DNA from 2 places in the Plantibacter sp. T3 genome. Region 1 is predicted to be linked to the other one. Evidence: predicted binding sites of a transcription regulator. Region 1 holds the regulator's gene; the other holds the start of a gene.

What was found. The regulator LexA, encoded in region 1, represses DNA repair genes until DNA is damaged. The targets are predictions, from matches to a motif close to TCGAACANNTGTTCGA.
Region 2: a site for LexA is predicted at 2,584-2,599, ahead of GV015_RS12360 (tyramine oxidase subunit B). Genes of this name have one in related genera too.

What each region holds. Positions count from the first base shown of each region.
Region 1 is NZ_LR733286.1:3,092,174-3,099,553, reverse strand. Features, by position in the region: gene hflX (GTPase HflX) at 1-599, shown strand, start outside; gene GV015_RS14725 (hypothetical protein) at 609-1,523, opposite strand; gene GV015_RS14720 (methylenetetrahydrofolate reductase) at 1,760-2,758, shown strand; gene metE (5-methyltetrahydropteroyltriglutamate--homocysteine S-methyltransferase) at 2,755-5,082, shown strand; gene lexA (transcriptional repressor LexA) at 5,167-5,865, opposite strand; gene GV015_RS14705 (LysM peptidoglycan-binding domain-containing protein) at 6,137-6,529, shown strand; gene GV015_RS14700 (amino acid permease) at 6,619-7,380, shown strand, end outside.
Region 2 is NZ_LR733286.1:2,579,823-2,587,202, reverse strand. Features, by position in the region: gene GV015_RS12370 (FAD-dependent oxidoreductase) at 1-20, opposite strand, end outside; gene GV015_RS12365 (ammonium transporter) at 17-1,276, opposite strand; gene GV015_RS12360 (tyramine oxidase subunit B) at 1,370-2,524, opposite strand; gene GV015_RS12355 (LysR family transcriptional regulator) at 2,674-3,579, shown strand; gene GV015_RS12350 (SDR family NAD(P)-dependent oxidoreductase) at 3,684-4,445, shown strand; gene GV015_RS12345 (GNAT family N-acetyltransferase) at 4,540-5,484, shown strand; gene GV015_RS12340 (hypothetical protein) at 5,551-6,249, opposite strand; gene GV015_RS12335 (TetR/AcrR family transcriptional regulator) at 6,363-6,905, opposite strand; gene GV015_RS12330 (SDR family NAD(P)-dependent oxidoreductase) at 7,043-7,380, shown strand, end outside.

The DNA of each region.
Region 1 (7,380 bases):
CGCTCTTCGCGACGCTCGACGCGACGGTCCGCCGCAACGTGACCTCCGACGGACGCGAGTACACCCTGGCCGACACGGTCGGTTTCGTGCGCAACCTGCCGCACCAGCTGGTCGAGGCCTTCCGCTCGACGCTCGAGGAGGTCGCCGACAGCGACGTCATCGTGCACGTCGTCGACGCCGCGCACCCCGACCCGGCCGGCCAGATCGCCACCGTGCGAGATGTCATCGGTGAGGTCGGAGCTCGGCACATCCCCGAGCTGGTCGTGTTCAACAAGGCCGACCTCGTGGACGACGGCCAGCTGCTCGTGCTCCGCGGTCTCGTCCCGGACGCCGTCTTCGTATCGGCCCGCACCGGTCTCGGGATCGACGAGCTCATGGAGCGCATCGAGACGCTGATCCCGTCGCCGAGCAACGAGGTCCACGTCATCGTGCCCTTCGACCGCGGAGACCTGGTCACGCTGCTGCACGAACGCGGCAAGGTGCTGTCGACGGACTACGACGAGCGTGGCACGATCGTGCACGCCCTGGTCGGTGCCGAGCTCGCCGCCGCCCTCGCGCCGTTCGCCGAGGTCGTCCCGGCACCCGCCGTGGCCGGCTGACCCGACTCCTCACGCGCAGCGCGCGCGGACGGCATCCTTGAGCGCCTCCGCCGTGTCGGCGTCGAGCGGCAGGGTCATGACGGCCTCCGGGCCGTCGTCGATCCGCACGACGAGTGGGAACAGGGTCCCCACCTTGTCCTCCGCCAGGGCATGCGGGTCGCACCGCGTCGGCACGATCCGCAGTTCGAAGGACTGCGGGCCGTCGGCGGCGTCGACGGTCAGGCTGAGCGGCCAGTCCTGGGGTGGATCACCGCCGCCGTCCGTCGGCGCCGGTCGCAGCAGGACGGTCGAGCGCAGCGCGACGAGCTCCAGCCGACCCGGGGCGCCGGTCGGCACGGCAGTGATCGTCAGGACGGCGACCGTCGTGGCTCCGGCACCCTCGAGGCGGATCCCGGGAGCTGCTGCCACCTCGGCGATGCGCTGCACGGCCGCCACGGTGCACGTCGAGGCACGGATCCGCTGCAGCGCGTTCGTCGGATCGGGGAGGTCGGCGGCGGACAGGATCGAGTCGTCGTCGAGTCGGAGCAGGAGATCGACCTGCACGTCCCCGTCGCGTGCGTCGCAGTCGATCGGTGGCAGCTCGACGGCGAGGTCCGTGGTCTGTCCAGCGCGGACCGTCGAGGATCGGTCCCGGACGGTCGGCGCGGTGAACGCCGACCCCGCCAGCTCGAGTCCGACGATCGTGATGTCGTGGTCGCCGCCGTTACCGACCCGGACGATCGCGCCGTCGCTCGCGTACTGGTCCCGGTTCTGACGGAACTCGACCACGATGTCCTCGGCTGAGGCTGCGCGTGTCGCCCGCGGCACGGGCGAACCGGCGGTCGTGCACCCGGACAGGGCGATCACCACCGCCACGCAGGACGCGATGACGCGCGAACCGGGTACTCGGCGCTCGGCGCCCCGGTGCCTGGTGCCCATGGTCATGGCATCAGCGTAGGACCGGAGCGCCGCCGGGGGAATGTGTCGCAGGATGACGCTGTCGGGCGGATATCCGTCGCGCGGATCGTCGGGCGTTGCTATCGTCGTGCGCATCGTACCCGCCCTCACCGGCGGATTCGGAGCGACAGCCGAGCCCGGCACCCGCCCACGACACACCAGCGGAACCGCTGCGTGCTGCGTGGTCGCCGGCTCTCGATCCGCTGCCACCGAGACGAGACCTCATGACCACGACGGAGCCGGCCTGTCCCAGGCGCACCCCCTTCTCGTTCGAGCTGTACCCGCCGAAGACGCTCGACGGCGGCGTCGCGCTCGCACGGACGGTCGAGCACCTGGCCGCCGCCGGTCCGGAGTTCATCTCGGTCACCTTCGGCGCCGGTGGTTCCTCGCGAACGGCGAGCCTGGACGTGCTGCGGAGCATCCGGACGTCGACCTCGGTGGACCCGATGGCCCATCTCACCTGCGTCGGTTCGACGCACGCGCAGGCCAGCCGACTCATCAAGGACTTCCTCGATGCCGGGGTGCACAGTTTCCTCGCGCTCCGCGGCGACCCGCCCGCCGGAGCCGTCGAGGGGGACGCCTTCCTCGGTGATCTGGGGAGTGCCGCAGAACTCGTGCAGCTCATCGGCCGGGTCAGTGCCGAGCACGAGCCGTACGCCGAGGGGTCGCTGGCCGGGCTCCCGGGCGCGGTGCAGCTCGGTCGACGCCGTCGGCCTCGGATTGCGGTCGCCGCGTTCCCCAACGGTCACCCGCGCTCCCGGTCGACGACGCAGGACCTCGACACCCTGTTGGCCAAGCAGGCGGCGGGGGCGACGCTCGCCATCACCCAGCTCTTCTTCCATGCCGACGACTACCTCGCCTTCGCCGAACGTGCGAGACGTCACGGCGTCACCATGCCCATCCTGCCGGGCGTGATGCCCATCACGAGTCCGGCGCGGCTGCATCGGGTGCTCGAGCTCAGCGGCGAGGCGCTCCCGAGCGACCTGGCCATCGCACTCGAGGTCGAGCCGGACGAAGCGGGACGGATCGACATCGGCACGGAGTATTCCGCCCGACTCATCCGCGACGTCGTCGCGGGCGGTGCGCCGGGCGTCCACCTCTACGCCTTCAACCAGCATCGGACGGTGCTCGACGTGTTGCACCGTGCCGGCATCCCCATGCAAGGCGACCGACCGGTCCGCCATCCCATCCCCGATCCACTCACCAGCAAGGACGCACGATGAACCCCACCTCCGCATTCCCCGTCGGCACCATCCTCGGCTACCCGCGCATCGGGCCGAACCGGGAGTTGAAGCGCGCCGTCGAGTCCTTCTGGGCCGGCCGGATCGACGCCGAGGCGCTCGAGCGGACGGCATCCGAGCTGCGCGCCGCCACGCGTGCCCGCCTCGCGGGGCTCGGCCTCGACCCGACGAACGCCGCGATCCCCGAGAGCTTCTCGTTCTACGACCAGGTCCTGGACGCCGCGCTCACCGTCGGCGCCGTCCCGGACCGCTTCTCGTCGCTCCTCGGGGCCGACGGTCGGGTCGACCTCGCCGGGGCGTTCACGATCGCCCGTGGCGCCGGCGACCTGGCCCCGCTCGAGATGACGAAGTGGTTCGACTCGAACTACCACTACCTCGTCCCGGAGATCGGCGAGTCGACGCCGTTCGCGCTCTCCGACGACCGAGTGGTCGAGCAGTTCCGCGAGGGCCTCGCCGAGGGGTACGTGACGCGGCCGGTCATCGTGGGCCCCGTGACGTTCCTGCTGCTGTCCAAGGCGGCCGAGGGGGCCTCAGCGGGATTCGCCCCGATCGATCGACTGGAGGCGTTGCTGCCGGTCTACGCGGAACTCCTCCAGCGCCTCGCCGCTGCCGGCGCGCCCTGGGTGCAGCTCGACGAACCCGCACTCGTTTCGGAGACGTTCGACGTGCCGAGGTCGACGGTCCTCGCGGCGCTCGAACGATCGACGGCCGTCCTGTCCGCCGTGTCGGACCGCCCGGCGATCTTCGTCGCGGCTCCTTACGGCGCCTTGGGCGACGCCCTCCCGGTGCTGGCCGCCTCGGGCGTCGAGGCTGTCGGTGTCGACCTCGTCCGAGGCGGCCTGCCGGAGTCGTCGGCCGGACTCGCGTCGAAGACCGTCGTCGCGGGGGTGATCGACGGCCACAACGTGTGGCGCGGCGACCTGGCGGCCGCGGCCGACCTGCTCGCGAGCGCGGCGGAGCGCTTCCCGCAGCTCGCGGTGTCCACCTCGACGTCCCTCCTGCACGTCCCGCACGACGTGTCGGTGGAGACGAAGCTCGACCCCCGTCTCCGGAGCTGGCTCGCCTTCGCCGACCAGAAGGTGGATCAGATCGCGGTCCTTGCACGCGGTCTCACCCAAGGGCGCGCCGCGATCGCGGCCGAGCTCACCGCAGCGTCGGCCGCGCTCGACGATCGGCTGGCCGCGCCCGGGGTCATCGATGCCACCATCCGCGCACGGACGGCAGTGCTCGCACCAGCGGACTTCGCCCGAGACGACTACCAGGAGCGCGCCACGGCGCAGGAGCAGGCGCTCGGCCTGCCGTTCCTCCCGACGACGACGATCGGCTCCTTCCCGCAGACCGGCGACATCCGTCGCGCCCGCGCGCAGCGGGTCGCCGGGACGCTCGACGAGGAGGCCTACGTCGCGACGATGCGCGCGGAGATCGGGCGCGTCGTGGCGCTGCAGGAGGACCTCGGCATCGACGTCGTCGTCCACGGTGAGCCCGAGCGCAACGACATGGTCCAGTACTTCGCCGAGCACCTCGACGGGTTCGCCGTGACGGAGCACGGGTGGGTGCAGTCCTACGGTTCGCGATGCACCCGTCCGTCGATCCTGTGGGGTGACGTCTCGCGGCCGGCGCCGATCACGGTCGAGTGGTCGGCCTACACGCAGTCGTTGACCACCAAGCCGGTGAAGGGCATGCTCACGGGCCCGGTGACGATCCTCGCCTGGTCGTTCGTGCGCGACGACCAACCGCTCGCCGAGACGGCGAACCAGGTCGCCCTCGCCCTGCGCGACGAGATCGCCGACCTGGAGCGGGCCGGCATCCGCATCATCCAGGTCGACGAACCCGCACTCCGCGAGCTGCTCCCGCTCCGGCGGGCCGACCAGGGGCGGTACCTCGACTGGTCGGTGGGCTCCTTCCGGCTGGCGACCGCGGGCGTGCGCGTCGAGACCCAGATCCACACCCACCTCTGCTACTCGGAGTTCGGGGTGGTGATCGACGCGATCCGACGACTGGACGCCGACGTGACGAGCATCGAGGCGGCACGGTCTCGGATGGAGGTCGTGTCCGACATCCGGGCGAGTGGTTTCGACCACGGCATCGGCCCGGGCGTCTACGACATCCACTCGCCTCGGGTGCCGAGCGTCGCGGAGGTGACCGCATTGCTCGAGATCGCGCTGGAGGGGATCCCACAGCGCCAGGTCTGGGTGAACCCGGACTGCGGGCTCAAGACGCGAGGCTACGAGGAGACGGTCGCCTCCCTCGCCAACATCGTCGAGGCGACGCGTGTGGTCCGCGCACGGGTCGGTGCGACCGGCTGACGTCGAGGGGCCTGCACGGACGAGGGCCGGGACGATCCACGGATCGTCCCGGCCCTCGTCGGTGTCGCGGAGTGGTCCGGTCGGTCAGACCGTCCGGAGCACGGCGACGACCTTGCCGAGGACCTCGGCGTGGTCGCCGAGGATCGGTTCGAAGGCCGAGTTCCGGGGGAGCAGCCAGGTGTGGCCGTCGCGCTGGCGGAACACCTTCACGGTCGCCTCCTCGTCGAGCATGGCCGCGACGATCTCGCCGTTCTCGGCGGTCTTCTGCTCGCGGATGACGACCCAGTCGCCGTCGCAGATCGCGGCGTCGACCATCGAGTCGCCGACGACCTTCAGCATGAACAGACTGCCCTTGCCGACCAGCTGGCGGGGCAGGGGGAAGATCTCCTCGACCTGCTGCTCGGCCGTGATCGGGATGCCGGCGGCGATGCGACCGACGAGCGGGACCATGGCGGCGTCGCCGACCGGGGGAGCGGAGTCGGGATCGCTGCCCTCGACGGCGCTCGGCAGGTCGATGAGCACCTCGATGGCGCGGGGACGGTTGGGATCGCGTCGGAGGTATCCGCTGAGTTCGAGCTGTCCGAGTTGGTGCGTGACACTCGACAGGGAGGCGAGCCCGACGGCGTCGCCGATCTCGCGCATGCTCGGCGGATATCCGCGCTGCGAGACCGAGCGCTGAATGACGTCGAGGATCGCCAGCTGCTTGTCGCTCAGGCTCTTCCGTCGCCGGGTGCCGCCGATCTGGCGCTCCCGGGCTCCGTCGCCCGCCGTGTTCGCTGCCATCTTTGCTCCTGCCCTGATCGGCTGTCGGTGACCGATGTCGGTGGGTGGTGGTGTACTGCTTCCAACACTCGAAACTGTATCCGCACCAGCTCGTCCAGACAAACATCTGTTCGAGCGTGTCGCCGATCCCGCGCGTCTCAGGTACGAAGACAGGGTTGAGTATTCGAACAATCGAAGATATATTCGGAACACAGGTTCGTATCCGGCACTCCTGGTCGAGTGTCGGGTACGAGTCCTCATCACACGATGAGCACACTCTTGGAGGGTTGACATGAGCGCAGCACTGATCGGGTCCCACCGGGCGCTTCCCGCACGGACGGTGCAGGCACCGACGCCGGACGCACGGTCCACACGCCGACTCCGCCTGACGAAGCGCGGTCGTGTCGTCTTCACCACGCTCGCCGCCATCCCGCTGGTCATCGGCGTCGCGGTCGTCGGTCTCTCCGCAGGCGGTGCCGCGGCCAACACTGCGGCGGCGGGAGCCACGTTCACGTACATCACGGTCGACCCGGGCGAGTCGCTCTGGCAGCTGGCCGAGTCCATCGCGCCCGACGCCGACCCGCGCGACGTCATCGCCGAGATCATGAACCTCAACCAGCTCAGCACCGCCGGTGTCGAGCCCGGGCAGCGCCTGGCGATCCCGCAGCGGTACGCGGCCGAGTAGGCCGACAATCGGCGGGTCACTCCGCACTGGTTCTCAGCTATCGTCGATGGCGCGGTGCAACGACGCCCGCAGCATCGTCGGAGGCAATCATGAGTACAGACGATCGGAGCCGCTCGCTGCTCCGGAAGAAGCCGATCGCGGAGATCGAGGATGAGACCTCCGGTTCGAAGCTGTTCAAGAGCCTTGGGCTCTGGCAACTCACGGCCATCGGGGTCGGCGGCATCATCGGGGTGGGGATCTTCTCACTTGCCGGACTCGTCGCTCATGGGAGCGAGACCTCGCCCGCTGTGGGGCCGGCCGTCCTCTTCTCGTTCCTGATCGCGGGTCTCGCCTCCGCGGCCGCAGCCTTGTCGTACGCGGAGTTCGCCGGCATGATCCCGAGAGCCGGGTCCGCCTACACCTACGGGTATGTGGCGCTCGGCGAGATCATCGGCTGGTTCATCGGCTGGGACCTGTTGCTCGAGTACATCGCGATCGTCGCGGTGGTCGCGATCGGGATCTCCGGCTACTTCGACGCCTTCCTGTCCGGCATCGGGATCCACATGCCGGCCTGGATGACCTCGACCGCCGACGAGGGGAAGGGCGGCCTCGTCAATCTCCCCGCCATCTTCGTCTGTCTCCTCGTGACCTTCATCCTGAGCCGCGGGACGAAGGCCTTCGGTCGATTCGAGCTCGTCGCGGTCGGGATCAAGGTCCTGCTCATCCTGTTCATCATCGGCCTCGGTGTCTTCTATATCGACGGTGAGAACTACGACCCGTTCCTCCCCAGCGGGTTCGGGCCGGTGTTCGCCGGTGCCGCGACGGTCTTCTTCGCGGTCTTCGGATATGACGCGATGAGTACGGCGGCCGAG
Region 2 (7,380 bases), 510 kb from region 1:
ATGACGATGACGCCCGTCATGCGCGTGCTTCCAGGTCTTCGTCCTCATAGGCGCGCTCGGCGTGGGCGTGCTCGTCGATCCCGGCGACCTCGTGCTCCTCGGGGATCCGCAGACCGATGGTGATCTGGATCAGCTTCGCGATCACCCAGGTGACGATGAACGAGTAGGCGAGGACCGCGACGGTCGCGATCGTCTGCACGCCGAGCAGTTCGAATCCGCCGCCGTAGAGCAGGCCGGAGCGCCCGTTCGGTGCCGCATCCGTCGCGAACACCCCGATGAGGAGCGTCCCGATGATGCCGCCGACGAGGTGGACCCCGACGACGTCGAGGGAGTCGTCGAACCCGAGCCGGAACTTCCACTCGATGGCGAGGCAGCAGACGACGCCCGCGATGGCCCCGATGATGATGGCACCGATGGGCGAGACGGCGCCGCAGGCGGGGGTGATCGCCACGAGAGCGGCGATGATCCCCGATGCGCTGCCGAGGCTCGTGACCGCTCCGTGGCGGAGCCGGTCGACGATGGACCAGCCGATGAGCCCGGCACAGGCGGCGACGGTGGTGTTGAGGAACACGACGCTCGCCGCATTACCGGCTGCCAGCGCCGAGCCGGCGTTGAAGCCGTACCAACCGATCCAGAGCAACCCGGCGCCGACGAGGACGAGCGGGCGGTTGTGCGGACGGAGCTTGCCACCCCAGTCCTTGCTCTTACCGAGCACCAGGGCCAGTGCGAGCGCCGCGACGCCGGCGTTCATGTGCACGGCCGTCCCGCCGGCGAAGTCGACGGCACCGAGGGTGTTCGCGATCCATCCACCGGTCGCCGTGTCGTTCGAGAAGGCGAACACCCAGTGCGCGACCGGGAAGTACACGAGCGTCGCCCAGAGCCCGGCGAACACCAACCACGCGCCGTACTTCATGCGACCGGCGGCGGCACCGGCGACCAGCGCCGTCGTCACTCCGGCGAACAGCAGTTGGAACGCCGCGAAGAGCGCGAGGGGGATGCCGGCATCGGGGTCGTCGACGAGTGCCTGGTCGAGCCCTGCGAACTCGAACGGGTTCCCGATGAGTCCGAGCCCGCCGACGGAGTCACCGAAGACGAGCGAGTACCCGAAGGCCACCCAGAGCAGCGCGACGAGGCTGGCCCCGCCGAAGCACATGATCATCATGTTGAGGATGCGGCGGGACGAGACCATCCCGCCGTAGAACAGAGCCAGGGCCGGGATCATGAGGGCGACGAGCGCCGAGCTCGTCAGGATCCAGGCGACGTTTCCAGCGTCCACAAATCACTCCATCGTTCGAGGTGCACAGCGGCCGGACGGCCGCGGCGTCGGGTTCGGGTGGAACAGGTGTCGGTGCTCGGTGCCGGTCGGCGGTCAGGCCAGGTCTGGGGCTTCCCAGAGGTTGAGCTTCGTGCCGATCCCCTGCTCGACGGCGTTCTCGTAGATCGTCTTCGCCCAGGCGACGTCCTCGACGCCCATCCCACCGACGCTGAAGAGCACCGGCTGCTCGGGGAACTCGCGCCCGACGGCGTTCCCGGCGAAGACGTCTCCGATGTTGACCACGCGGGACTCGTCGAGTTCGCCGGTCCCGATGAGGTCCTGCCAGTAGAGGCCGATCATCCCGAACGCGGTCTCGTGTGACGGCGCCGGGTACTCCTCGGCCCACGCCTCGTAGATCTTCTTCGCGTCGGCGATGAGGCGGGCCTTGCCGGAGAGGGTGTACTCCTTGTCCATGCGCAGGTTCGCGGGCAGGCTCAGGAAGGCGCCCGGCTTGATCCAGTCGCCATCGATGAACGGGTAGTTCTCCGAGCCGACCAGGCCGGTGACGGCTTCGGAAACGATGTCCGAGTCACGCACGGCGGCCTCGACCGTCTCGGCGATCTCGATCGTCGTGAACTGCGGGTAGTGCTCGCGGACGTAGTCGGCGAACGCCTCGGACGTCGACCGTCGGCGCCCGTGGATGCGGATGGTGTCGAGCGAGGGACGGGCGGTGGTCATGGCGTGCAGGGCGCTCTTGTTCATGGCGCCGGGCCCGATGATGCCGAGCGACTTCGCGTCCAACGGTGCCAGGAGCTTCGCAGCGGCTCCCGGCACGGCAGCGGTGCGGTAGGCGCTCTCGAGGTTGCCGGACATGATCGCGTAGGGCGCACCGGTGTCCTTGTCGTTGAGCACGATGAGGTGGATGGAGCGCGGGAGGCCCCGCTCGCGGTTGTCGACGTTCGAGCCGTACCACTTGACGCCGGCGGTGTCGAAGCGTCCGCCGAGGTAGGCGGGCATCGCCATGAACCGGCGGTCTGCGGCATCGAGTGGCATACCGGGGAACGGTGAGGTGGCGGGGAACCCGATCGGCGCTCCGTGCGAGTTGGCGGTCGGGCCGGCCATCCGGTAGTCACCCTCCGCGACGAGCACCAGCACCTCCTCCATGACCTCCATGCAGTGGGCCATGTCCTTCATGCCGGCGGCGATGACCTCCGGTTCGCTCAGGTAGAGCATGTCGATCCGGGTGTTCGGGGAAGCGTCTGCGGTCACGGGTGGTCCTCCAGGTCGGGGTGTGTGGTCCTCAGCGAACACGGTCGCGATCCTCCTGGTCAAATACCGATTCGAACCTCGATTGAGAGCGTTTCGCTCGCAATCTGGACGAAACAGCGCGGTAATACGAGGGTCGTATCGTCGATGGGATGGAGCTCCGCCAGCTGCGCTACTTCCTCGCCGTCGCCGAGGAGCTCCACTTCGGTCGCGCCGCGCGACGGCTGCACATGTCGCAGCCACCGCTGAGCGTCCAGGTCGCACGACTCGAGCAGGAGGTCGGCACCGCCCTGTTCGACCGTTCGACGAGGCGGGTGGCGCTGACCCCCGCTGGACGGCATCTCCAGGCGCGGGCACGACACATCGTCGAGGAGCTCGACACGGTCCGGGGTGAGATGCGCGACTTCGTCGACGGTCTCGCCGGGGAACTCACCGCGGGGTTTGTGAGTTCGGCCAACTACACGGTCCTCCCCGGCGTCGTGCAGCTGTTCCGGGCGAGCCGCCCCGGGGTGACGCTGCGCCTGGTGCCGTTGACCTCAGGAGAGCAGTTCGACCGGCTCCGCGACGGCACGCTCGACGTCGGGATCGTCCGTGACGAGGTCCCGCAGACGCCGTCCGACAGCTCCCCTGCGCTCACGACCGAGGTCGTCTTCGAGGAGCGTCTCGTTGCGTGCCTCACGGTCGGTCACCCGTTGGCAGGGCGACCCGAGGTCACCGCGGAGGAGCTCATGGACGTCCCGATGATCTCCTACCCGCGGGCGCTCATGCCCGGATTCGTGGACCGGGTCGCGGAGGTCCTCGGCACGTCGAGTCGGACGCAGGTGGTCGAGGAGGTCGTCCATCAGGAGACCGCCCTCGGGTTCGTCGCGGCCGGCGTGGGCACGACGATCCTGCCCGAGTCGGTGCGGCAGCTGGTGCCGCCGTCGATCGTCGTCGTGCCGCTCGCCGGGTCGCCGACGACACGCCTGCTGGCCGCTCGTCAGGAACGGACGGACGAAAGCCCGGTCCACGACGCGTTCATCGCGTGTCTCCGTGACGCGGCCGCACAAATCGGGTGAGGGGCGGCTCGAAGGCCGCCTGGACGCGACGGGTATCCTCGGGAAGGACCGGCTCGGCGAGGCCGGGAACCCGTTCGGCAGCTCGCCACCAGGAGAGGAACGGTATGACGTCACTCGCGTTCGCAGGACAACGGGTCGCATTGGTGACCGGAGCTTCCAGAGGCCTCGGCGCGGGGATCGCCCGGCGACTCGGTGCCGAGGGGTATTTCGTCGCCGTGAACTACCGCTCCGGGGCGGACCAGGCTGCGAAGGTCGTCGAGTCCATCCGCCAGGCCGGCGGTGCCGCCGACGCGTTCAGCGCGGACGTGACGGACGAGGAAGCCGTCGCCTCACTCGTCGAACGCATCACGGGAACCGCGGGTCCGATCGCGGTCCTGGTCGCCAACGCCACCGGGCCGCAACCGACGGTGGCGATCGACGACCTCGACTGGGACGACCACCTCGCCCAGTTGGACTTCTTCGTCAAGAGCCCGACACTGCTGGTGCGGGCGGCCGTCCCGCACATGCGCGAGCACCGGTTCGGCCGGGTCATCCAGATCGGATCCGACATGTTCGAGCGGGCCCTGCCGGGGATGTCCGCCTACGTCGCGGCGAAGGGGGCGCAGCTCGGTCTCACCCGCTCCTGGGCTCGGGAACTCGGACCGTCCGGGATCACCGTGAACCTGGTCGCTCCCGGGTGGATCCCCGTCGAGCGACACGCCGATGCGTCCCCGCAGGAGATCGCCGCCTACCTGGCCGAGGTGCCGATGGGGCGGATGGGCACCATCGACGACATCGCGGAGACCGTCGCCTTCCTCGCCTCGGACAGGGCCGGCTTCATCACCGGCCAGCGGATCACCGTCAACGGCGGCCACACCATCGACTAGGCGGCGCACCTCGCGCGTTCCGCCGCCCGCGATGCCGCTCCGGTGTTCAGGCAGAACCTGGACAAACGGGTCGACCCTGTCCAAGCTGGATCCGATGACCGACACCAGTGACGACTTCACCATCCGACGAGCCACCCCGGACGACGTCCCTCTCCTGCAAGCGTGGAGCTGTGACGAACCCGTCGCCTGGGTCGATCCGGAGCGGCTGACCGCCGAACTCGCGAGTCGGAACTATCGGCCGGAATGGTCGTGGATCGCCGAGCAGGACGGTCGCCCGGTGGCACGAGCACTCTGGTGGGGCAAGGCGGACGCGAACCGGCCCGCCACGCTCGACTGCCTCACCAGCACGGTCGAGGTCGCGGAGCCCGAACGTGTCGGCGCCGCACTCATCCGTGCCGGACTGGACGCCTTCGGCGCGGGTCCCGCACTGGAGTTCAACGTCGACGTCTCCCCTGCGTGGGCGGATGACGCTGCGAGTGTGGAGGCGGTGCGCTGGCGCCACGAGGCTGCTCGCGCGGGTGGGTTCTCGCGCACGACCGAGCGGGTCAGTTTCGCGAGGTCCAGCTCCGATCCGATGCCGGCACGATCGCAGCGCCTTCGTTTCGTCGCCACCCCGGACGACGCGTTCCACGAGCTGTTCGCCCTGGTCGCGACCGGCACCCTCGATGCGCACACGCAGGACATGGTCGCGCGCGAAGGACTCGAGGCGCTCGCGGACGACGACCTGGCGTTCTACCGTTCGCTCCCCGGCGAGCGGGACGCCTGGCGGGTCGCAGAGCTGCTCGACGGGACGATCGCGGGATTCATCGTCCCGACGAGGACGGCGTACGACGCGAGCATCAGTTACCTGGGCGTGCTCCCCGAGCATCGCGGACACGGTTACGTTCACGACCTCCTCGCGGAGATGGTCCACGTCCACCATGGGTCGGGGCAGGACCGGATCGTCGGCACCACGGACGCCGCGAACACCCCGATGCGCGGCGCGTTCGAACGAGCCGGTTTCTCGGTCACGCGCGTTCGGATCGTGCACGAGCAGTAGGTTCGCCCCGGGCTCGGTTCCGACCGTCTCAGTTGAGCACCGCGACACGGTCGACCGCCGCGCTCGTCAGACCCGCGACGACCGCAGCACGCGGACGACCCCGGCGCAGACCGCGAGCCAGATGATCGCTTGCAGGACCGCAGCGACGACGAGTGGCAGCACGAACGACCCGCCTTCGGCGGAGGACAGCCAGAAGGCTTCACCGACCGTGCAGGCGATCCCGACCCCCGAGACCGTCAGGAAGAGGGCGCGCAACGCCACCGACTCCCGACGATCGACGGCGTCCGCCACTTTGGTGGGGGCCTCCGGCTTGCCGGCGGTCTGCGGTGTCGCACCGGACCACGCCGCGATGGAACGGGTCATTCGGTACCCGGAGACCTGCAGCAGGAGCAAAACGATGGCGCTCGGCAACACGAAGACCAGTCCGATGAAAAGCACGATGCCCAGGCTGCCAGCCCCTGCCTCCGCCGAGTACGAATTCAAGACCGTCACGGTCGCCACGGACAGGGTGGCGGAAACGACGAACGTCACGGCGGCGGCGAGGCCGAGGAGCAAGCGCGCAGGTCGCTCGTACTCCCGGAGCAGGACCTCCAGTGCGACGTCGGAGACTTCGGGCTGTCGTCGTCCTTGTTCCGAGGCACTGATCCACGCCCTCGCCTCGGCTCGAAGCAGGAAGGCGTTCCAGGCTGCCGCCGTGGATGACGCGGCCGGCGGCCTCGATGGTGCTCGCCGCCCGGCCGGCTGGCGGGTTCGCTCGGGGTGCATAAGCCGACCTTACGCCGACCGCGGGCCAGGGGAAGGCGACACGGCCGCCCAGAACCGTCCGCACGGCGCGGCCGAGTTCGCCGAAGTCGGGTCCATCGAAGCTGAGCCGGTGATCACGGTCGAGGCTTCAGCCCGTCGAGCATCACCTGCAGGAGGAGGGGCAGGTCTTCGGGAGTACCGAGCCGCACCGCGTGCTCGATTCCGCACACGAGGTGCGACAGGCGATCGACCGTGAGATCGGCGCGGACAGCACCCGCGGCGCGGGCCGCCTCGAGGACGGTCGTGAAGGATTCGAAGATCTCGCGTTTGACGTTCCGCACGGAGTCGGCCTCGTCCTCCGGCGAGAGGAGCACCGTCTGCAGACCGCCGTCCTCGAGCTGCAGCCTGAGTGCCGAACCGAGGTAGAGCGCCAGCCCATCGCCCGGATCCGGCTCGGCTGCGGCACGCCGAGAGGTATCGAGCATCGCGTCGAGCGCGTCGGCTGACAGCGCTTCGATGAGTGCGTGGACCGTCGGGAAGTGCCGGTAGACGGTTCCGACCCCGACCCCGGCCTCGCGGGCGACGTCGTTGAGTCGAAGCGTCGCGCGGTCGTGGGTCCGGGCGACATCGAGGATGTTCGCCCGGCTACGAGCTGCGTCGGAACGGAGAGTGGCCATAGGACCACTCTACGCCAAACGGATGGCCTATCCGCTTGTGCTATGGTCCAAACGGATAGATCATCCGCTTAAGAAGTGAGGAAAATATGACCTGGGACCCCACCCGCTTGCCAGACCAGACCGGACGAACCATCGTCGTGACCGGTTCCACCGCCGGAATCGGGTACTTCGCCGCAGAGCAGCTCGCTGCCGCTGGCGCGGACGTCGTGCTCGCCTCCCGATCGCATGACAAGCTGCGGCGGGCCGCCACCTCCATTCGAAGCCGAGTCCCGCAGGCCCGGGTCCGCCACGTGGCACTCGAGCTCGGCTCGCTCACCGCCGTCGACGAGGCAGCTGCCGAACTCGCCCTGCTTCCCCGTCTCGACGCCGTCCTGCTCAACGGCGGTGCGATGAGCATGAACCGACGCGAGCTGACTGCGGATGGATTGCCCCTCCTGCTCGGCACCCATGTGGCCGCCAATGCCCGACTGCTGGC